DNA from 3 places in the Nitratidesulfovibrio sp. HK-II genome. Region 1 is predicted to be linked to each of the others. Evidence: riboswitches for the same ligand, from Rfam matches in the RefSeq annotation. Region 1 holds a riboswitch; each other region holds the start of a gene.
The links. A riboswitch is a leader RNA that binds a small molecule or an ion and turns the genes downstream of it on or off. The one in region 1 is predicted to bind cobalamin.

Region 1 (5,316 bases):
CGCGTGACGGCCCGCGTCGATGAAGGCGCGCATGACGCCCGCCGTGGCTTCCGGGCGCAGGGTGAGCGAGCGGCCCTTGCGGTCGGGGAAGGTGTACATTTCCTTCTGCACCACGTCGGTCTCGGTGCCGATGGAACGGCAGAACAGTTCGGTGCGCTCCAGCAGCGGGGTGCGCAGCTCGGTGTAGCCGTAGCGGCCAAACACCTCGCGGGCGGTGTTCTCCATGAAGGTGAACACGTCGCTGTCGGGGCTGAACATGTCGGCGAACCCCTTGATGGTACCCACCTTGTCGCCCGTGCCCTTTTGCGTGGCCTTGTCGGCGGCGGTCTTGTCGGAATTGTTGGTGCTCATGGCTCGCTTCCGGATGCAGACTCGCGCGGCAGGGGGCGTGCGAACTCCACGCCGCGCCCCGCCGGTGCGGAAACAGCCATGGATAGTCCAATGGGCGGGTATTGTCAAAATCGTCGAATGTCACGCGCGCGCCGCAAGGGCGCGGGGCGGCTATCCGGCGTGCTTTTCGCGGCAGGAGTATCCGCCCGTGGCGGGCTGACGGCCGGGAGTGATGCGCGAGACGGCGGCCTTGCCCGTGCGCAGCATCAGCGGGGTGACCGGCATGCGGCGGCCGAAGTCCATGCGCATGCCCACGTATGCCCCGAACGGCGAAAGGCTGATCCAGCCGTTCAGCATTTCGAACAGGCGCGATTCGCGCCAGGTGCACGCCGGGCCGTGCAGCACCGAGCGCATGGTGATGGAGCACGGCACCCCGGTGGCGCGCACCAGCGCGTACATGGACCCCACGCTGAACCAGCGCGCCTGCCGCAGCAGCGAGCCGCGCAGCCCCGGCGCCGGCATGCCGTGGGTGGGATAGTAGGGCGAAATCCGGTTCAGAAAGCCCACCAGCACCCCGCGCGAGGCCACCCGGAACGCCTCGGCCAGGGCCGCCGCCGGGTCGGGCATGAATTCCAGGCTGGTCAGCAAGGCAACGTAGTCGAAGGCGTCGTCGTCAAAGGGCAGGTGGTCCGCCACGCCCAGGTGGAAGTCCGCCCGGCAGTTCATGCGTTCGCGCGCGGCCTCCAGCATGGCCTCGCTGCTGTCCAGCCCCGTGACGTCGAACCCCGCCTCCCAGAAAGATTCCAGGAATACCCCCGGGCCGCAGCCCACCTCCAGCAGGGTGTGCCCGCGCCGGGGCCAGCCGGACACCAGGTGGTGCAGCAGCCGCTGCTCGTGCCGCACGGCAAACGCCCCCATGGGCGTCTCCAGCCACTGCATGTAGCCCCGCACCGTGTCCGCATCCCACCGCTGGTTCATGCGCCTCCCCGTATCGTTGGACGTCCCGCTTTGCGCGCACCATACGCCAAGACCCCCCGCGCGGAAAGGGTGTGCGGGGTGCGGAAGGACGTGGGGGGGGAGGGCTGGTGGGGAGAAGTAGAAGGAACCGGGGGCGGGGGAAAGAACCTTTTGAAGAAGGTTCTTTCCCCCGCCCCCGGACCCCCACCCCCTTTCTCCAAAACTTTTCAATTGGGGGTGGACGACAATAAGCGAGGCTGGCGGGAACGAGGATGGGAAAAGAATTTTACCCGATGAAAAGTTTGGGGGGATGGGGGTCCGGGGGAAGGAGACCCTTTCCAAAGGGTCCCTTCCCCCGGTTACTCTTCAGCGATTTTTTTCGCTACGCGTTGCCCCGCACCCGTGCGGCGGCGGCCACGAGGTGGGCGAGGCTGGCGCGGGTTTCGGGCCAGTCGCGGGTTTTCAGGCCGCAGTCGGGGTTGGCCCACAGCCGGTCCAGGGGCAGGACGCGGGCGGCGGCGCGGAGCAGGGTTTCCATTTCGTCGATGGAGGGCACGCGCGGGCTGTGGATGTCGTACACGCCGGGGCCCACCTCGTTGGGGTAGGCGTGGGTGGCGAAGACCTCCAGCAGTTCCATGCGGCTCCGGCTGGCTTCCAGGCTGATGACGTCGGCGTCCAGGGCGGCCACATGGTCGATGATGTCGTGGAAGTCGCAGTAGCACATGTGGGTATGGATCTGGGTGGTGTCGCGCACGCCGGACGAAGCCAGGCGGAACGCGCCCACGGCGGCGTCCAGGTAGGCGGCGTGGGCGGCTCGGCGCAGGGGCAGCCCCTCGCGCAGGGCGGGCTCGTCGATCTGGATGACGCCAATGCCAGCGGCCTCCAGGTCGGCCACTTCGTCGCGAATGGCCAGGGCCAGCTGGCGGAACACCACGGGCCGGGGCACGTCGTCTCGCACGAAGCTCCAGCAGGCGATGGTGACGGGGCCGGTAAGCATGCCCTTGACCGGCCTGGCGGTGAGCGACTGGGCATGGGTGATCCAGCGCACGGTCATGGGGCCGGGCCGCGAGACGTCGCCGTAGAGCAGGGGCGGCTTGACGCAGCGGGTGCCGTAGCTTTGCACCCAGCCGTTGGCGGTGATGCAGAAGCCGCGCAACTGCTCACCGAAGTATTCGACCATGTCGTTGCGCTCCGGCTCGCCGTGCACCAGCACGTCCAGTCCCAGGGCCTCCTGCTCGCGGACGGCGGTGGCGATGGCCTCGCGCATGGCGGCGTCGTACTGGGCCTCGGTGATCTGGCCGGTGCGCAGCTTGCGGCGCTGGGCGCGGATGTCGGCTGTCTGGGGGAACGAGCCGATGGTGGTGGTGGGCAGCTGGGGCAGACGCAGCGCGGCGCGCTGGGCAGCGATGCGGGCGGTGTAGGGCGTGGCGCGCCAGCCCATTTCCGGGGTGACGGTGCCCACGCGTGCGGCCACGGCAGGGTCGTGGATGGCCGGGCTTGCGGCGCGGGCGACCAAGGCGGCCCGGTTGCGGGCCAGGGCGGCGGCGGTCTCCGGCGCGTCGGCGCGGCCGTTCAGGTCGCACATGTCGGCCACCAGGCGCACTTCGGCGCATTTCTGTTTGGCAAAGGCCAGCCATTGCGCCACTTCCGGGTCCAGCCCGGTTTCCGCGTCGAGGTCCACGGGGCTGTGCAGCAGCGAGCAGGACGGGGCCACCCACACCCGGTCCGGGCCAAGGGCTGCCACGGCGGCGCGCACCGGCGAGGCGGCGGAGTCGGCATCCACGCGCCAGACATTGCGGCCGTTGACCACGCCCAGGGAAAGCGCAATGCCGGATTGCGGCAACGCGGGGTCGCCCGTCGGTTTCTGGGGCGCGCGGGCCAGGATGTCCAGCGCCGGGGCCAGGTCTTCCGGCCCGCGCACCAGGTCCAGGTGCAGCACGTCCACAGGGAGGGACAGCGCCACGGGCAGATTGTCGCCCACCGGGGCGAAGTAGCTGGCCAGCAGCAGGGTGGCGTCCGGCACGGCCACGCGCAGCCGGGCATAGGCGGGCACGAAGCGCGAGCGGATGTCATCGGCCAGATCCAAAGACAGGATGGGTTCGTCCAGTTGGATCAGCGGGCAGCGGGCGGCCACCTGCCGCAGCAGCGCGCCGTAGGCGTCGAGCAGGGCGGGCAGCAGCGACCAGCGGGTGCCCCCGTCCACGCGCTTGGACAGCCACAGGAAGGTCATGGGGCCGGGCAGCACCGCCTTGGGGGTGAAGCCCGCCGCCAGCGCCTCGTCGATGTGGGCCAGCAGGGGGGCGGCCTCGGGCGCGAAGGTGGTGGCCGCGTCCAGTTCCGGGACCAGGTAGTGGTAATTGGTGTCGAACCACTTGGTCATTTCCAGCGGGGACACGGGGTGCTCTCCGCCCTGGCCGCGGGCCATGCGGAACATCAGGTCGATGTCGCGGGGCGCGTCGCCGTGGCGGAAGCGCGGGGGCACCACGCCCAGCAGCAGGGCGGCGTCCAGGATGTGGTCGTACAGGGCGAAGTCGCCCACGGGCACCACGTCGATGCCCGCCTCGCGCTGGAGGGTCCAGTTGCGCAGGCGGATGGCGCGCGCGGCGTTCTCCAGTTGCTGGCGCGTGGCCGCGCCTTTCCAGTAGTCCTCGACGGCCTTTTTCAGTTCACGGTTGCCGCCGATGCGCGGAAAGCCAAGGTTGTGGGTACGCATTGCCACCTCCGGAATGCGTGAAGACAGGTGAGAGCGATTCGCGAGCGCGCGCCCCTGCAGTGGGGCGGGCGCATGCCGGGGTCCGGTTCGCGCGGCCTTGGGCGGTGCGGAGGGGACGTCTTCCGACTGACGGGCGGTGGGTGAAAGGCTTCGCAACCACGCGAACGCCCTTGCGAGGGGCATCGCGTGGTCCGGAGCCGTGGCCCGCGACCTTCCCGCGTGCCATGCCCGACAACTCCGTTGCCCGTGCGGGCAGGGAGAGCCGGGATGGCGCTGGCGGTGGCGGCGGGCGGCATGCCCGAACACGGCAGCGCGCCTGTACCGGATTTGCACCGGTTTCCGTTTCCCTTCCACGTCCGAGCATGCAGCGGTCTGCCGTGCTCGGGGATGATAACATCACTAAATCAGCAAATACTGATATAGTGATTGAGTGTCAAGCGAGGGCGCGCGGATTTTGCCGAAAGTCCATCCACAGCAACCACGCACAACGGCCCGCCGCACCGGATGGTGCGACGGGCCGTCAGGGAATGCTGTGGGGGCGAGGGAGGGTTAACAGGCTATTGAAAAGGTTTGCTCTTTGACGCCCTTAACGGCCAAGAACGGAAGCCGTTAGGCGAGCTTGCGAGTCTTACGGATGACGACCGTCGCGCGGCAGTCGCCTCTTGGATCTCATTCGGGGTGCCCTCGCAATGCGCAGGAAATACAAATAAAAGTTTTGGGGGGTGGGGGTTCGGGGGAGGAGACCCTTTTCACGCTTTGCGGACGCCATCCGTACGGCTCGTGGACTCGCCTACGGCTGCCGCAAAAGGGTCCCTCCCCCGTAAGAATCCAGCCTGTTACGGCAGACTACTTGCGGAACATGGCCCCGGTGGCCGCGCTGGTCACCTGACGGGCGTAGCGGCGCAGCAGGGGCGAGGTGACCGGCTTTTCCTTGGGCACGAAGGTTTCGCGCCGGGCGGCCAGTTCCGCCTCGTCCACCAGCAGGTCCAGCCTGCGGGCCGGAATGTCGATGCGAATCCGGTCGCCTTCCTTGACCAGGCCGATGTTGCCGCCGTCGGCGGCTTCCGGCGAGACGTGGCCAATGGCCGCGCCGCGCGTGCCGCCGCTGAAGCGGCCGTCGGTGATCAGGGCCACGTCCGCGCCCAGGCCCATGCCCGCGATGGCGGCGGTGGGCGACAGCATCTCGCGCATGCCGGGGCCGCCGCGCGGGCCTTCGTAGCGGATGATGATGGCGTCGCCCTTGTTGATCTTGCCGCCCATGATGGCGGCGTGGGCATCGCCCTCGGAATCGAACACCCGGGCCACGGCCTCGCGCA
Region 2 (5,316 bases), 700 kb from region 1:
CGAAGAAGGCGATGCCCCAGCTTGCCAGTATGGCCACCATGAGCGGCGTGGCCCGGAACTTCAGGTGGCCGTACCAGGCGAAGGTCATGAACACGTTGGAAAGCAGCAGCAGGCCAATGGTGACCACCGGCACGGGCAGCGTGGAAGGGACGGGCATGGGAAGGCTCCGGTTGCGGGGCGCGCGTAGGCGCGCGGGGTGTTCGGCCAGGCGGGGCGGCAAGCCCCGTTGACCCGCCGCCTTTTCGCATGCGGCACGGCGGCTGGCAAGACGCGGGGAATTGCGTGGCGGGAACGGGGAGGGGGGAGCGGACGGGAGCGGATAGGCCGGATGCGCGTGCCGTGGAGCGCCAGTCGATGGCAGCCCTGACGCGGGGGCGGGCGGACCACCCGCCCCGGGGCATGCAACGATGCGGGGCCGCCGACCTTCACCGGTCGGCGGCCCCTGTCCGTCGTCACCATGCGCCGCCGGACACCCGGCGGCGCGTCCGGGTGCTATTGGGCGGGAGCGGGGGGCGCGGGGCGGTCGTCCTTGCGGTCGTCGCGGCGCTCCTTGCGATCATCCTTGCGGTCGTCACGCTGGTCGCGGCGATCGTCCTTGCGCTCCATGTGCTGGTCGCGGCGATCGTCGCGGCGCTCCATGCGGTCGTCCTTGCGGCCGTCGCGCTGTTCCCTGCGGTCATCCTTGCGTTCCATGCGCTGGTCCTGCCGGTTGTCCTGCCGCGGGTCCTGGCGGTCGTCCCTGCGCTCCTTGCGCAGGTCGGGGCGATCGGTGGGGGGCGTGGCGTCATCGGCCATCGCGGGCAGGACGGGCAGGGCAACGGCGGCGGCAAGGGCAAGCGAGGTGAACAGGGTGGTCGTTTTTTTCAACATGGCGGTTCTCCTTCATGAAAACCGGGGGGAATGCGCCGCGGTTGCGGCGGCTGATGGCGTTGGGCCTCCGGTCCCGGCGCGCACCGGGAAACCGGAAGCGCCGACGGGGCCGCGCGTGCCGGACACACCGGCACGACGAGGCGCATATCGCGCCGAACCCGCGCGAAGTCAACGGCGGCGGGCCACAAGTTACATTTCGTAACACCCCGTTGCGCGGCGGCAATGAACCGCTGCGGAGCTGGTTGGACTATCAAGGCAGTTTGCTGGGCGCGGCGCGCCATGGCGGGCAGGGACGGCGGGAGGCCGTGTTGCACGCGCGAGTGACGCCGCAGACGGCGGCGAGGGGAGATGGCAGGGGGGCTGCGGGTGGGGCCGGGCGGGACATTTCTGTCAGACCCGGCCGTCCCCAAGGGTATGGCCAAAGGGGAAAGCGGCAAGTGGAGCGACAAGAAGGGGCGGCAAGGGGGGGGCGTGCCGGTGGGGGCGTGGCGCGGCGGGCAAGCCGCCGGAAGGTCAGGCTTCCTCGTCGGTGATGGTGCCGGTTTCGCGCAGCAGAAGGTCCAGCACCAGTTCCTCCAGCGAGCGGCTCTCGTTGGCCTTGGCGCGGGTTTCGGCGGCCGTGTCCATGATGTCGGCCTGCGCGGCTAGCGACGCGGCCTGGCCGTCCAGGATGGTGGAGCGCGATGCGTAGTTGGAGGCCACGGTGTTCACTGTGGTGATGTGGCCGGAAAGGGTGGTGACCATGGCGGCGGCCTTGGCCACCGTGTTGATCTGGGTGCTGGTGAAGGCGTTCTTGAATGACGAGAAGTCGTACAGGGCCAGGTCGAAACTGCCGGTGCCGGACTGTATCTCGATGGTGCCCGATCCGCCGGACACGGTGATACGGTCGTCGGCGGCCCAGGCCGTGCCGTCCTGCAGGGCGATGCCGTTGTATGAGGCGGAGGCGATGGTCTGGGTTATCTGCGAGGCCAGCGAATTGTATTCCGCCTGCACGGAGGCGTAGGTCATGGTGCCGGTGGCCACGCCGTTGGCCAGTTCCTTCATGCGGGTGAAGGCGGTCTTGAGGGTGGTGGTGGCTTCGTTGGCCAGGTCCACGATGGATTTGGCCTCGGACACGTTGCTGGACGCCTGGCGCAGCATGGCCGCGTCCGACCTCAACCGGCCGGTGAGCGCGGCGGCCGTGGGGTCCGTAAGCTTCAGCGACTGGCTTTCGGTCAGGACAAGATCACGCAGTGATCTGCCCACCGACCCGCCCATGAACAGCGAGTTGGTCAGCATGTCCTGCTGCAGGAGCTGCAGCGAATATTCCACCAGCATGGTGTTCAGCGACTTGTCGGCCACGTCCGCTCCCCGGCGTGTGGATACACCACGCCTCATGAGGCGTATCGGCCGGTTTTCGGCAAACTTTAGGGGGGCGTTGCGCTGGTCGCCGTTCCGTGCGGGGGCGCACTCTCCGGCAGGGGGCGCGGCGTGGACCGGCTGGGCAGCCCGATGGGGAGCTTTTTTTACGCCTAGGGCGGCAAGGGTTGCGGGCCGCCGCGGGGCCTTTCGGGGCAACAGGCGGCGCGTTCGGCTGTTGAACCCGGCACCTGCTTTTGCTACATGCTGGGGGCATTGGCGACGTGTGCCGCACGGCCGCGCCGCTCCCACGAAAAACAGCCACGAAGACTTTCAAGGATCTCCGGCGAAGGGAATCCGGTGCGACACCGGAGCGGTCCCGCCGCTGTGATCCCCGCGCGCACGGCGCGCAACGTCCGTCCCGGCACGGGTGCGAGGCTCACGCTTCGTTCCGCAGCCGCAGCGCCACTGGCACCGGGTTCCGCCCGCGCCGGGAAGGCGGGCCGGACGGGGGAAAGCCAGAAGACCTGGCCGGAGCGCTTCTTGCCGCCACGGGCACGCGGATGCCCGGAACGGACTCAAGAAGATTCACGGAACACGCCGCGCGCCGAGGTACGTTACCGACGTACCCCCGGATGCGCCCTACCACGGGCGGCCCGCCGCCGTGCGCCTTTGGCGCGCGGAAATCCGTCGGCCCGCCGTCCGGGAGCCATTCCCCATGCCCCTGCATATCCAGAAGCGCGACGGCCGCGTGGAAACCTGGTCCGTGGACCGGGTGGGCCACGCCATCAACAAGGCCCTGAAGGCCAGCGGCATCAAGGACCCCCTGCTGGGCAAACGCCTGGCCCAGAGGGTGGAAGCCAAGCTCGAAGGTGTGGACACCCCCGAGCAGGAACAGGTGCAGGACCTCGTCCAGCGCGTGCTGATGGAAGCCCGTCTGTACGCCGTGGCCGAGCGGTACATCATCTACCGCGAAAAGCGCCGCGAATTGCGCAGCCAGAACGAGGCTTACCTTGACGTGGCCCGGATGATCGAAAGCTACCTCGACAGGTCCGACTGGCGCGTCAGCGAAAATTCCAACATGGGCCATTCGTTCCAGGGGCTCATCCTGCACATGGCGGGTTCCGTGCAGGCGCGCTATGTGCTGGAAAAGTACCCCGAAGAAATCCGCCTGGCCCACACCCACGGCTACTTCCACATCCACGACCTGTCCTTTGGCCTGGCCGGGTACTGCGCGGGCTGGAGCCTGCGCGACCTGCTGCTGGAAGGCTTCAACCTGAAGGGCCGCTGCTGCGCCTCGCCGGCGCGCCACTTTGACGCTGCCTGCGGGCAGATCGTGAATTTTCTTGGAACGTTGCAGAATGAATGGGCGGGCGCGCAGGCGTTCAACAACATCGACACCTATCTCGCCCCGTTCATCCGCCACGACAAGCTGACCTACGACGAGGTCAAGCAGGGCGTGCAGAAGCTGGTGTACAACCTGAACACCACCTCGCGCTGGGGCGGCCAGAGCCCGTTCACCAACTTCACCCTGGATATGGCCCCGCCGAAGCACATCGCCAATGAACCGGTGATCATCGGCGGCCAATTCCAGGATTCCACCTACGGCGACTACGCCGCAGAGATGGACATGTTCAACCGGGCGTTCATAGAGGTGATGCTGGAAGGCGACGCCGACGGGCGCATCTTCTCCTTCCCCATCCCCACCTACAACGTCACCCCCGACTTTCCGTGGGACACCGACACCGGCAAGATGCTGCTGCGCATGACGGCCAAGTACGGCGCGCCCTACTTCCAGAACTTCATCAACTCGGACCTCAACCCCGAGGACGTGCGCTCCATGTGCTGCCGCCTGCAGATGGACCTGCGCGAAATCCGCAAGCGCACCGGCGGGCTGTTCGGCTCGGGCGACCTTACCGGCTCCATCGGCGTGGTCACCCTGAACCTGCCCAAGTTCGCGTACCTGGCCCAGGGGGAAGAAGACTTCCTGGACATGATCACCGAGTACGCGGAAATGGCGCGCGACGCCCTGGAATACAAGCGCAAGCTGTGCACCCAGATGCTGGAGGCGGGCATGTTCCCGTTCTCGCGCCGCTACCTCAAGAACGGCTACGCGGGGCACTTCTCCACCATCGGGCTCATCGGCGGGCACGAGGCCTGCCTGAACCTCTTGGGCAAGGGCATCGAGACCGAGGCCGGGCTGCGCCTGATGAAGCGCGTGCTGCATCACCTGCGCGAGCTGACCGTGCGCTTCCAGGAAGAGACCGGGCACATGTACAACCTTGAAGCCACGCCCGGCGAAGGCACCTGCTACCGCCTTGCGCGCATCGACCGCGCCCTGTACGAAGACATCGCGACCTCGGGCGGCGAGACGCCGTACTACACCAACTCGACGCTGCTGCCCGTGGGCTTCACCGAGGACGTGTTCGCCGCGCTGGAGCACCAGAACGAGTTGCAGACCCTGTACAACGGCGGCACGGTATTCCATTCCTTCCTCGGCGAGGCCGCGCCCGACGAGGCATCGGTGAAGAACTACCTGCTGAAGGCCATGCAGAAGACGCGCATCCCGTACATCTCGGTCACGCCCACCTTCTCGGTGTGCCAGACCCACGGCTACCTGCGCGGCGAACACATGAACTGCCCCGAGTGCGGCGAAGAGGCGGAAGTGTACACCCGCGTGGTGGGCTACTACCGCCCGGTGAGCCGCTGGAACCTCGGCAAGCAGCAGGAGTACAAGGAACGCATGGAATACGGCATGGGCTCGTTCTGCGATTGCGGCGCGCCCGCCACCGAAGTGGACATGAAGCTGCCGCAGCCCGCCACTGCGGACTAGGGCTGCCAGTGCCATGGTCCTTTTGTCCTCTGCCTTCGTCAGGTTGGCTTTTTATTCCGGTCGAATACCATGGAAGCGCGCTGCGGTCGCCATCCGTAATGCTCGAAGACTCGCATAACGGCTGCCGCACTTCCTTCATAAAAAGCCATCCTTCCTCGGCAGAGAACAAAAAACCTCATGGCTCCGACAGCCCTGAAGCGTTGCGTTGTTTGCGGTATTATGCCCTGTCATGTCCTGAACCGAACCCGGAACCGCCCACGGTTCCACCCGTGACC
Region 3 (5,316 bases), 660 kb from region 1:
TGACCGCGCTTTGGGTGTGGTCGCCGTTGTCGTTCTCGGTGGGGTCGGCGGCCGTATGCTTCCACCACGGGCCGTCAGGGGCGTCGTGGGGGTTGTGATGCCAGAACGACCGCTCGTCGCCGCCATCGGAATCCATCACGCGGGCGGTGACCACTTCACCGTTGCCGCCGTCGCCGTTGCCGTGGTCGCAATAGAAGGGACCGTAGCTGACCGTTTCATGCAGGCCAATGGGCTGGTCGGCCACCGCGTCGACCACCGCCGTGAAGGTGAACGGCACGGTGCCGCTCAGCCCGGAGTCGGGGTCGGTGATGGAGGCGAAGCCGGAAAGCGGGATGTCGGTGCCGCTGTCCGCCAGGGGCAGCAGGGTCACGTCGTCGATGTCAGCCGCGGAAATGACGAAGTTGCCCGCGCCGTCCGCCGCCACGGGAACGCCGCCCACCAGCAGGGTGCCCGCGATGGGACCGGTGATGGTGATGCTGTCCAGCACTTCGTTGTCGGTGGGGGTGAAGATGAAGCCCAGCACCGCCTCGAAGGTCAGGGGCGAACCCAGGTGCTGATTGGGGGCCCAGTCTTCGAACACGCCCGCGTAGGCGCCCGGGGGAACCGCGTCGGGATGTTCGGGATAGTTGCCGTTTTCGCCGATGGTGGTGCTGATGCCCGTGGTCAGGTTGATCACCAGGGTGCCGGTGGCGAGATCAAGCGGACCCGCGTCTTCGATGCCCGGCAGGGCCGCCGTGCCGATGCCGGTGGTGCCCAGCGGGTCAAGGCGGTCCACGCCGCCGATCAGGTCGCCCGCGTCGTCGGCGTAGTCGCCCACGCCGCCGCTGCCCGCGGCAGCGCCCGCGCCAGGACCGGCGGCGGGCAGCAGGTCTTCGCGCAGGGCCGCGAGAAACGCGTCGCCCGGCAGCGACTGGCCGTCTTCAAGGTTGAAGGCGGGCAGCTGGTTGGATTCGAACAGGCCGAAGAAGTTGGAAAGGACGATGCGTCCGCCGTTCTCGAACAGGAACACGAGGTCCTGTCCGGATTGCTCGAGTTGGGCCGCCTCGGACGGGAAGCCCATTTCCAGCGTGGCGCCAGCAATGTTGTCGATGACGACCTGCTGGTTGGCCTGCGGCGTGTTCAGCCGGATGCGGGCGCCGGTGGGTGCCGCGCCCGCGGCGGTGGTAGTGTTCTGCGTAACCATGGCTTTCTCCCCTTGTTGGCGAAGGCGCGCTGCGACTCCGACCTTGCGTTGTGCGGGAATGCCGATCGGAATCCGATTCCGGGCGCGCCCCGCCTGCTTTCAGCCTGTTATCCGGTCATGCCGCTTTTCGTCCGGCTTTTCCGGAATCCCCAAATCCATCAGTAAATTTGTTCCGGGCCGTGCCCGCCATCCTGTTTTCTTAAGGAATGTCAGGTTGTTCTTTCATTCCTTCACGGTGCCGCCCGAATCTCGGGTGTTGTCCGGACAAGCCGGATTCGGGCCAGCGACTAACGGTTACTCTGCAACCGCGATGCCAACCCCGTTAGACCTGTAATACTGGTGTAATACACTATTTGCGCCTGCACGCAAGGCGGCTGGCCCGTCCGGTTCGTCCGGGCTGGCCGGGCTGGCCGGGCTGGCCGGTCGCTTGCTGCATGCCCGACTGTCCGAACGTCCAAGGGGGCGCGGAACGGCAAGGCGGGCCCGCGTTTCTTCCATATGTTGTGAACGCGGGCCGCACCGCTCACGGCGGGCCGCCCGTTGCCCACGCCCCTCCGCGCCCGCCAGCTTGACAGCGTCGCCGCGCGGGGCCTATCCATGACCCTTCAGGTGTCCTTGGACTTGATAGGGAATCCCGTGTGAATCGGGAGCGGACCCGCCGCCGTAAGCCCGCCAGAACGCCTGCTCCCCCGAGCGCCACTGGACCACGGTCCGGGAAGGCCGGAGCAGGTCGGGCAAGCCGGAAGACCTGCCTGATGCGTCATCGGCCATGCCCGGAAGGCAACGGGGCTTTTGCCCTTCCGGGACCGGCGGCCACGAACCGCGCGCCTTCGCGACTTCACCCCAGTGGCCCGCCGCGACTTCGGCGGACCGCATCGGGGCCGCACCGGGCCGCATCCGCAGTGTCCGCCTTCCGCCCATTGCCCGCCTGCCTCCTTCGGAGGTCCCATGTTCCATCTGTCTGACGGCACGCCCGCCCTGCGGCGGGGCGTCCTTTCGCGCGCGCGCCTGTGCGCGTCATTGTCCGCCTTCTCCCGCGCCCTGCCCCTGCCGCTGCTGGCGGCCCTGCTGCTGGCCCTGTGCCTGGCCCTGCCGGGCGCCGCGCTTGCCGGGCACGCTGGCGAAGCCGCCCGCAAGGAAGGCATCCTGCTGGTGGCCTTCGGCACCACGGTGGAAGAAGCCCGGCCCGCGCTGGACAACATCGAACGGCTGGTGCGCGCCGCGCACCCCGATACGGACGTGCGCTGGGCGTGGACGGCCCGGCAGGCCCGCGCCGCGCTGATCAGGGAAGGCAAACCCGCCGCCTCGCCCCAACAGGCCCTGGCCGACATGGCCGAGGAAGGCTTTACCCACGTTGCCGTGCAGTCGTTCCACACCATCCCCGGTGCGGAATTCCACGGCCTGCTGGCCACGGCCAAGGCCATGGAGGGCCTGCCCAAGGGGCTGACCCGCATCACCGTGGGTCTGCCGCTGCTGGCCTCCACCGACGACGCGGAATCCTTGGCCGTGGCCCTGAAGTCGCTGCTGCCCAAGGAACGCAAGCCCGGCGAGGCCGTGGTGTTCCTGGGCCACGGCAACCCGCACCACCCGGCGGCGCTATGCTACCCGGCCCTGCAGTTCTATCTGGCCAAGACCGACCCGCTGGCCTTCATCGGCGTGGTGGAGGGCTCCCCCTCGTTCGACGACGTGGCCGGGGCGCTGGCCGCCCGCAAGGCGCGCACCGCGTGGCTGGTGCCGCTGATGGCCGTGGCGGGCGACCACGCCCACAACGACATGGCCGGTGACGATCCGGAATCGTGGGCCTCGCAGTTGCGCGAACGGGGCATCACCCCGCGCCCGGTGCTGCGCGGCACCGCCTCGTCCGACGCCGTGGTGCCCATCTGGCTGCGCCACCTGGACGCCGCGCTGGAGCAACTGAAACAGTAATGGATAACGCCACCGTTCCCCGATCCGTGCCGCAACAGGCGCGGACCGGGGCCGCGCGGCAGCGCCGCGCCCTTCGCATCATCCTGCTGGCCGCCCTGTGCTGGGCGGCCACGGTGGTGCTGGCCTGCCTGTTCGGGCCGTTCCGCATTCCCGTGGACGACGTGCTGCGCGCGCTGGCCGAACTGGCGCTGCCGGGCGCGCTCACCGGCGGGGCAGGCCCCGCGCCAGACGCCACCCACATGTTGGTGGTCACCCGCATCCGCCTGGCCCGGGTCTGCCTGGCCCTGCTGGCGGGCGGCGGGCTGGCCGTGGCCGGCACGGTGTTTCAGGGCGTGCTGCGCAACCCCCTGGCCGACCCGTTCACCTTGGGCGTGTCCGGCGGCGCGGCCTTTGGCGCGTCGCTGGCGCTCACCCTGGGCATCGGCCCGCTGACCGCGTGGCTGGCCATGCACCTGCCCGCGCTGGCCGGGCTTTCGCCGCAGGCCCTGCTGCCGCTGGCCGCGCTGGCCGGGGCGCTGGCCTCGCTGGGCGCGGTGCTGCTGCTGGGCGGTGCGGCCGGGGGCGGGGCCTTTCGCCGCGAAACCGTGGTGCTGGCGGGCGTGGTGGTATCCACCGTGCTCTCGGCACTGGTCTCGCTGGTCAAGGCGCTGGACGAGGAATCGGTGTCCAGCATCGTGTTCTGGATCATGGGCAGCCTGCAGGGGCGCGGCTGGACACACGCGGCGGTGCTGCTGCCGTGGCTGGCGCTGGGCCTCCTGCTGGTGCTGCCGCGCTTTCGCGAACTGGACATCCTGGCCCTGGGCGACGTGCAGGCCCGGCAACTGGGCATGGACACGGCCCGCGTCCGCCTGCAACTGCTGGTGGGCGCCAGCCTGATCACGGCGGGCTGCGTGGCGGTGAGCGGGGTCATCGGCTTCGTCGGGCTGGTGGTGCCGCACCTGGCCCGGATGCGCCTGGGCGCGGCGCACGGGCCGCTGCTGGCGGCCGGATGGTTTGGCGGCGGCATGCTGCTGGCCTGGGCCGACGTGCTGGCCCGCACCCTGCTGCCCGGCGGGGCGGAGTTGCCCGTGGGGGTGGTCACGGCGCTGCTGGGCGGGCCGTTCTTCTGCCTGCTGCTGGTGCGCGGCGGGGGTGACGGACGCGGCCCGGCAACCCTTCCTGCCGACCATGTCCCAGCCCCATCCCCGGACGTTGCTTCGGCTGCGGCTTCGGGTCCATCTCCGATTCGGACCCCGGCGGGGGGCGCGGAATGATCGAACTTTCCAACGTGCATGCCGGGTACGGGCGGCTGGCGGACACGCGTTCCGACGCGGGCGACGTGCTGCACGGCGTGTCACTGTCCGTGGCCCCCGGCGAACTGGTGGGCCTGCTGGGTCCCAACGGCAGCGGCAAGACCACCCTGCTGCTGGTGCTGTCCGGCGTGCTGGCCCCGCGCACGGGCACGGTGACGCTGGACGGCGCGCCCCTGCGCCGCCTGCGCCCGCGCGAGCGCGCCCGGCGCATTGCCGCCGTGCCGCAGCGGCCGGAGCACATCCCCGACCTGGACGCCCTGTCGCTGGTGCTCATGGGCCGCTACCCGCACACCACCCTGCTGCGCGGCTACGGGCCGGAAGACCATGCCGCCGCCTGGGCGGCCCTGCGCCACACCGGCTGCGCCCACCTTGCCGCACGCGGCGCGCGCACCCTGTCCGGCGGCGAGTTGCAACGGGTGCTGCTGGCCCGCGCGCTGGCCCAGGGCGCGGACACCCTGCTGCTGGACGAGGCCACGGCCGGGCTGGACGTGGCCCGCGCGCTGGACATCCTGGATTTGCTGCACGCCCGGCACCTGGCCGGGGCGCGCATCGTCGCCGCCGTACACGACCTGAACCTGGCCGCGCTGTACTGCACCCGCCTGATATTCCTGAAGCACGGCCGTGTTGTGGTGGACGGTTCCGTGGAGCGCACCTTCACCGCCGCCGTGCTGTCAGAGGTGTACGAGACGCCGGTGGTTGTGCGGCCGCACCCGGTAACCGGCGCACCGCAGGCCAGCTACGTGCCGGGCGCTGCCCGCGTCGGCCTGCCCATGGACGCGGCCTCCGGCGATTACGTGCACAACGCGCCGGGTGCGGCACTTTCGAAATCTGAACTGGCACTGTCCGGCTTTTCCGGACTCGCATGCGCCGCACCCGGCAAGCCGGATACGGTGCCAGGCATGTCCGGTGATTGCA

Region 2: another riboswitch for cobalamin. It lies ahead of RVX_RS14290 (ribonucleoside triphosphate reductase); the one in region 1 lies ahead of metE (5-methyltetrahydropteroyltriglutamate--homocysteine S-methyltransferase).
Region 3: another riboswitch for cobalamin. It lies ahead of RVX_RS14430 (sirohydrochlorin cobaltochelatase); the one in region 1 lies ahead of metE (5-methyltetrahydropteroyltriglutamate--homocysteine S-methyltransferase).

What each region holds. Positions count from the first base shown of each region.
Region 1 is NZ_AP036014.1:4,074,105-4,079,420, reverse strand. It holds gene hisS (histidine--tRNA ligase) at 1-351, opposite strand, end outside; gene RVX_RS17040 (class I SAM-dependent methyltransferase) at 502-1,308, opposite strand; gene metE (5-methyltetrahydropteroyltriglutamate--homocysteine S-methyltransferase) at 1,670-4,000, opposite strand; cobalamin riboswitch at 4,116-4,345, opposite strand; gene ilvD (dihydroxy-acid dehydratase) at 4,847-5,316, opposite strand, start outside.
Region 2 is NZ_AP036014.1:3,373,440-3,378,755, reverse strand. It holds gene RVX_RS14305 (DMT family protein) at 1-157, opposite strand, end outside; gene RVX_RS14300 (hypothetical protein) at 493-870, opposite strand; gene RVX_RS14295 (flagellin) at 1,384-2,211, opposite strand; cobalamin riboswitch at 2,520-2,758, shown strand; gene RVX_RS14290 (ribonucleoside triphosphate reductase) at 2,927-5,041, shown strand.
Region 3 is NZ_AP036014.1:3,414,143-3,419,458, forward strand. It holds gene RVX_RS14425 (VWA domain-containing protein) at 1-1,183, opposite strand, end outside; cobalamin riboswitch at 1,774-1,954, shown strand; gene RVX_RS14430 (sirohydrochlorin cobaltochelatase) at 2,132-3,109, shown strand; gene RVX_RS14435 (FecCD family ABC transporter permease) at 3,109-4,362, shown strand; gene RVX_RS14440 (ABC transporter ATP-binding protein) at 4,359-5,316, shown strand, end outside.